Linked DNA regions of Azotobacter salinestris. The protein of the gene in region 1 interacts with the protein of each later gene in a pairwise test. Links are inferred from orthologs where the notes say so. Each region holds a gene or a part of one and is shown in the gene's direction. Other genes may lie near its edges. The genes, in order: GCU53_RS07940 and hypB.

The links.
Region 2: the proteins of GCU53_RS07940 (region 1) and hypB interact in binary tests that used the Escherichia coli proteins (3 or more experiments, as listed by UniProt). The link is inferred for Azotobacter salinestris from one-to-one orthologs.

Annotation. Positions count from the first base shown.
Region 1 is NZ_CP045302.1:1,676,161-1,679,258, reverse strand. Bases 68-2,857 are described here. They hold GCU53_RS07940 (FKBP-type peptidyl-prolyl cis-trans isomerase), read left to right. Parts: upstream 68-1,114; coding sequence 1,115-1,600; downstream 1,601-2,857. Other genes in these bases: GCU53_RS07925 (EAL domain-containing protein), read right to left, coding at 2,675-2,857; mscL (large-conductance mechanosensitive channel protein MscL), read right to left, coding at 2,165-2,575; GCU53_RS07935 (glutathione peroxidase), read left to right, coding at 1,682-2,164; GCU53_RS07945 (DUF3565 domain-containing protein), read right to left, coding at 822-1,100; GCU53_RS07950 (acetate kinase), read right to left, coding at 68-822. Also shown: more of GCU53_RS07950, read right to left, coding at 1-67; more of GCU53_RS07925, read right to left, coding at 2,858-3,098. UniProt on the Escherichia coli protein: Folding helper with both chaperone and peptidyl-prolyl cis-trans isomerase (PPIase) activities. Chaperone activity prevents aggregation of unfolded or partially folded proteins and promotes their correct folding.
Region 2 is NZ_CP045302.1:2,903,159-2,906,288, forward strand. What follows is about bases 140-2,961. They hold hypB (hydrogenase nickel incorporation protein HypB), read left to right. Parts: upstream 140-987; coding sequence 988-1,935; downstream 1,936-2,961. Other genes in these bases: GCU53_RS13525 (nickel-dependent hydrogenase large subunit), read left to right, coding at 140-651; hypA (hydrogenase maturation nickel metallochaperone HypA), read left to right, coding at 644-985; hypF (carbamoyltransferase HypF), read left to right, coding at 1,956-2,961. Also shown: more of GCU53_RS13525, read left to right, coding at 1-139; more of hypF, read left to right, coding at 2,962-3,130. UniProt on the Escherichia coli protein: Involved in the maturation of [NiFe] hydrogenases. Required for nickel insertion into the metal center of the hydrogenase. Exhibits a low intrinsic GTPase activity, which is essential for nickel insertion.

The DNA of each region.
Region 1 (3,098 bases):
CAGGCCGAGCAGGCCGCTCTCGCTGTTCAGCAGGTGGTCGATCTCCTCGAGGCTCCAGCCCAGCACGCGGGCCAGGTGGCCATACAGGTTGGGGTCGACGTCGCCGCTGCGGGTGCCCATAACCAGGCCTTCCAGCGGGGTCAGGCCCATGCTGGTGTCGCGGCTCTGGCCGTCGACGATGGCGCAGGTCGAGCAGCCGTTGCCCAGGTGTGCGCTCAGCCAGCTGCTGTCGCCGGGGGACAGGCCGGCGAGCTCCGCGGCGCGCCGGCCGACGTAGTGGTGGCTGGTGCCGTGGAAGCCGTAGCGGCGCACGCCATGCTCGCGGTAGAGGTAGTCCGGAATGGCGTAGCGAAAGGCGTGCTCGGGCATGCTCTGGTGGAAGGCGGTATCGAACACCGCGACCTGCGGCAGGCCGGGGAACAGCTGCATGGCCGTCTCGATGCCGAGCAGGTTCTGCGGGTTGTGCAGCGGCGCCAGCGGCACCATGGCGCGGATCGCCGCGAGCGCCCGCGCGTCGATCAGACAGGATTGGGTGAATTGCTCGCCGCCGTGCACCACCCGGTGGCCGATGCCGTGCAGGCGGCCCTCGCAGGCCTCCTCGACCAGCGGCAACAGCGCTTCGAGCGCGGCGCGGTGGTCGGCGCCGGGCAGCTCGCGCTGGTGGCGGATGCTCGCGGCCTGCCAGCAGTGCAGCAGCGCCTGCGGGCTGTTCAGGCGCTCGGCCTGGCCGGCGAGCAGGGGCATGGCGTGGGCCTGGCTGATCAGGGCGAACTTGAGCGACGAGCTGCCGCAGTTGAGCACCAGTATGTTGCGTGTGGCCATCAGTCCTCCCGGGATCGTTCCTTCCGGCACCAGCCGCAGGAAAAGGGTTGACCGATGAGGCGCCGGCGATGTTCCGGATTGAGTACCCAAGGGCGGTTCTGCCAGGGCGGCTGGTGACGCAGATGCTGGGTATGCCCGCAGGACAGCAGCGCCACCCAGTGGCCGTCCGCGTCCTGGCGGAAGCCGGTCAGGCGCGGCGTCCCGGCCCGCTCGTCCTCGCCCGGTTCGCTTTCCCGCGAGGTGACGGTTACACTGGGAACTTCATTCTTCTTTTGCAAAAGGTTGTTCGCTCATGCTGATCGCCGCCAACAAGGCTGTCTCCATCGACTATACCCTGACCAACGATGCCGGTGAGGTGATCGACAGTTCTGCCGGCGGTGCGCCGCTGGTCTATCTGCATGGGGCCGGAAACATCATCGTCGGCCTGGAGAAGGCGCTGGAAGGCAAGCAGGCCGGGGACGAGCTGAAGGTTTCCATCGAGCCGGAAGAGGCCTACGGCGAGTACAGCCCCGAGCTGGTCGCCACCCTCAACCGCGCCATGTTCGAAGGCGTCGACGAGCTGGCGGTGGGCATGCAGTTCCACGCCTCCGCGCCGGACGGCGGCATGCAGATCGTCACCATCCGCCACCTGGAAGGCGACGACGTGACCGTCGACGGCAACCACCCCCTGGCCGGTCAGCGCCTGAACTTCCAGGTCAAGGTGGTCGGCGTGCGCGAAGCCCATCCGGAGGAAATCGCCCACGGCCATATCCATGGCGAGGGTGGCCACCACCACTGAAGCCGGCCCGCCGGCCGTGCGTGACACCTCGAAAGGGCGCCGTTTGGCGCCTTTTCTCTTGGCAAGCAGGGGAGTCGAGAGATGAGTGCGTTCCATGATCTGGCCTTGCGCGGACTGGACAGCCAGGACCTGCCGCTGGCGCAGTTCCGCGACAAGGTGGTGCTGGTGGTCAACGTCGCCTCGAAATGCGGCCTGACGCCTCAGTACGCGAGCCTGGAGAGGCTCCAGCTGCAGTACCGCGACCGTGGTTTCAGCGTGCTCGGCCTGCCGTGCAACCAGTTCGCCGCTCAGGAGCCGGGCGATGAGGCGCAGATCCGCGAGTTCTGCACCCTCAATTACGGTGTGACCTTCCCCCTGGCGGCCAAGCTCGAGGTCAACGGTCCCGAGCGCCACCCCCTGTACCGCTTGCTGGCGGGGGAGGACGCCGAGTTCCCCGGCGACATCACCTGGAATTTCGAGAAGTTCCTGGTGGGCCGCGACGGCCGCGTGCTGGCGCGCTTCTCGCCGCGCACCGCGCCGGACGCCCCGGCGCTGCTGCAGGCGATCGAGAAGGCCCTCGGCTGATCAGGAGCGGTTCTGCGCCTTGAGCAGGTTGCGGATCTCCTCGAGCAGCTGCTGGTCGCGGGTCGGTGCCGGCGGCAGGCTCGGCGCCGCCGCCTCCTTGCGCTTGAGCTTGTTGAGTGCCTTGACGCCGATGAAGATGGCGAAGGCGATGATCACAAAGTCGATCACCGTCTGGAGGAACCGGCCGTAGGCCAGCACCACCGCGGGCGCATCGCCCCGGGCCTGCTTGAGGGTGATGGCCAGGTCGGAGAAGTCCACTCCGCCGATCAGCAGGCCGAGCGGCGGCATGATCAAGTCCCCGACGAAGGACGAGACGATCTTGCCGAAGGCCGCGCCGATGATGATCCCCACCGCCATGTCGACCACGTTGCCCTTGACGGCGAAGGCCTTGAATTCGCTGAGCATGCCCATGCAAGCGCTCCTCGTTGAGATGACCTGGCTCGCAGTCTAGGGCGTGTCATCGGTTATTTCCCGCAGCGCGCCGGTCGCTGAAAACCCGGCCGGCGTCCCTCAGACGTCCGGAAAGCGGACTGGCGGCAGGGCCTCGAAGGCCGGTCTGGCGAACAGGTAGCCCTGGAACAGCTCGATCCCCAGACCGCGCAGGGCCTCGAGTTCGCCCGGCGTCTCCACGCCCTCGGCGATCACCGTGATCCCCAGGCGCCGGCTGATCGCGAGCAGACCCTCGACCAGGACCTGGCGCACGCTGTCGCGGTCGATGTCGCGAATCAGCGCCATGTCCAGCTTGATCAGGTCCGGCTGGAAGTCGGCCAGCAGGTTGAGCCCGGCGTAGCCGGCGCCGAAGTCGTCGATGGCGGTGCGAAAACCCTGCTGGCGATAGGCGCGCAGGATGCCGATCAGGGGGTCGAGGTCGAGCTCCTGTTCCTGCTCGGTGACCTCGAAGATGATCCGCTCCAGCGGGAAATGGCAGCGCCGC
Region 2 (3,130 bases), 1.2 Mb from region 1 along the record:
AGCGCCTTTCGCGCTGAGCCGCAGCCGGCCGATCCGCAGCTGGAGGAGACCCTGGCCGCGCTGGTCGCCGCCTGGACCGCTCTGCAGTTGCCGGCACCGGTCGACTGGCTGGGCGCGCGGCTGAAGCCCTGGCAAGCGGTCGCGCTCGGCGGAGCGCTGCCGGAAAGCGTCGATCCGGCGAATCTGCCGGCACTGCTGACGCAGCTGCGTGCGGGCGACGTCCGGGCGGAAATCGCCGGTGCGCCGCGAATCACCGGCCCGGCCGCCATCGCCGGGATGCAGGCGACGGCCGCCGCGCAGATCGAGCAGCACGTCGGCGCGCTGCTGCGGCGCACGGCGCAGGCGATAGACTCGCTGCAGCAGCAGCCGCCGCTGCCGCCGGCGGTGGCCGGGCTGCAGGCGGGGGAGGGCGTCGGCCTGGCGCAGACCGCCCGCGGCGCTCTGCTGCACCGGGTGTGTCTGGACGAGGGGACGGTCGGCGCCTGGCAGCTGCTGGCGCCGACCGACTGGAATTTCCATGCCGACGGCCCGCTGCGCCGCCGGCTGTGCGGCGTGCGGGTGGCCGAAGGAGATTGCGAGGCGCTGCTGCGCGAGCTGATCCTTGCGCTCGATCCCTGCGTCGCGTTCGAGGTGAAGATCATTCATGCATGAGATGTCGATCGCCGAGGGCATCGTCCAGCTGCTGGAGGAGCAGGCCGCGGCGCAGCGCTTCGAGCGGGTCAAGGCGGTGTGGCTGGAGATCGGCCCGCTGGCCGCGGTCGAGGTCGAGTCGCTGCGCTTCTGCTTCGAGGCGGTGACCCGCGGCAGTCTCGCCGAGGGCGCGCGCCTGGAGATCGTCGAGCTGCCGGGGCGCGCCTGGTGCCTCGGCTGCAACGCCAGCGTGGCGATCCGCCGACGCTACGACGCCTGCCCGCAGTGCGGCAGTTACCGATTGCAGGTCACCCAGGGCGACGAGCTGCGGGTCAAGGAACTGGAGGTAGAATAAGCATGTGTACCGTTTGCGGCTGCGCCGAGGGCGAAACCCGGATCGAGGGCGAGCACCATCATCACGGGCATGACCATGCCCACCCCCACACTCACCCCCATGATCATGGCTATTCCCACCACGAGCACGTTTTCGTGCGCCGCCCAGCACCGGCCGAGGCCGCGCCGCTGGTGGTCGAGGGTTTGAACCTGCACTTCGGCCAGGGCCCGGCCCGCGCCCACGCGCCGGGCCTCAGCCAGAGCCGCATGGTGCAGATCGAGCAGGACATCCTCGGCAAGAACGACCGCTACGCCGCCGAGAACCGCGCGCGCTTCGACGCCCTGTCGCTGTTCGTCCTCAACCTGGTGTCCAGCCCCGGCTCGGGCAAGACCACCCTGCTCACCAAAACCATCGAGCTGCTCGGCCGGCGCCGGCCGCTGGCGGTGATCGAGGGCGACCAGCAGACCGACCACGACGCCGCGCGCATCCGCGCCACCGGCGTGCCGGCGGTGCAGGTCAACACCGGCAAGGGCTGCCACCTGGATGCGCACATGGTCGGCCACGCCCTGGCGCGGCTGGACGACCTCGAAGGCGGCCTGCTGTTCATCGAGAACGTCGGCAACCTGGTCTGCCCGGCGGCCTTCGACCTGGGCGAGGCGCACAAGGTGGCGATCCTCTCGGTCACCGAGGGCGAGGACAAGCCGCTCAAGTACCCGGACATGTTCCACGCCGCCGACCTCATGCTGCTCAACAAGACCGACCTGCTGCCGCACCTGGACTTCGACGTCGAGGCCTGCATCGCCTACGCCCGGCGGGTCAACCCGGACATCGAGGTGATCCGCGTCTCGGCGCGCAGCGGCGAGGGCATGGACGACTGGCTGGCCTGGATCGAGCGCCAGCGCGGCGCCCGCCTGCGCGCCCGGATCGACGCCCTCAGGGCCCAGGCGCAGGCCCTGGAGGCGCTGCTCTGAATCAGCCGGCGGAAGCGGGCGTGCGCCTGCTGCTGCGCGGCCGGGTGCAGGGGGTCGGCATGCGCCCCGGCGTGCACCGTCTGGCCACCGCGCTCGGCCTGGCCGGCGAGGTGTGCAACACCGGCGAGGGCGTGCGCATCGACCTGCAGGGCCCACCGGCGGTGCTCGCCGAATTCGAGCGCCGCCTGCCCGCCGAGCTGCCGCCGCTGGCGCGCCTCGATGCCCTCGAGCGCACGGCGCTGCCCGGCGGGGCGCGCTTTTCCGGCTTCGCCATCGCAGCGAGCCGCGACGAGAGGAGCGGGGCGCTGGCACCGCCGCCGGATGCCGCGGTCTGCCCGGCCTGCCTGGAAGAACTCTGCGATCCGCAAAGCCGCCGCTGGCGCCATCCCTTCATCAACTGCACCCACTGCGGCCCGCGCTACAGCCTGATCCGTCGTCTGCCCTACGACCGCGCGCAGACCAGCCTGGCCGGTTTCGAACTCTGCCCGGACTGCCGGCGCGAGTACCAAGATCCGGTCGACCGGCGCTTCCACGCCCAGCCGATCGCCTGCCCGGCCTGCGGCCCACGGCTGTGGTGCGAGGACGGCGAGGGCCGGCGCCTGCCCGGAGATCCCGTCGCCCTGGCGCTGGCAGCCCTGCGCCGCGGCGAAGTTGTCGCCCTGCGCGGGGTCGGCGGCTTCCACCTGGCCTGCGATGCGCGCAATGCCAAGGCGGTGGCCGAACTGCGCCGGCGCAAGCGCCGCCCGGGCAAGCCCTTCGCGCTGATGGCCGCCAACCCGGCTTCGCTGGAAGCCTTGGTCGAGCTGAACGCGAGCGGCCTGGACGAGCTGACCGGCCCGGCCGCGCCGGTGGTGCTGCTGCGCAGGCGGCCCGCCACCGATGGCTTGCTCGCCGCCGAAGTGGCGCCGGATCTCGCCTGGCTCGGCGTGATGCTGCCGCACAGCCCGCTGCACTGGCTGCTGTTCCACGAGGCCGCCGGGCGGCCGGCCGGCACGGCCTGGACCGCCGCGCCCCAGGACCTGGTACTGGTGATGACCAGCGCCAACCTGAGCGGCGAGCCGCTGATCACCGGCAACGGCGAGGCGCGCGAGAAGCTCGCCGGCATCGCCGACCTCTGGCTGCTGCACGACCGCGAGATCCTCAACCGCTGCGACGACTCGGTGATCAATGCCCTGGGCCATGCACCCGTGGTGGT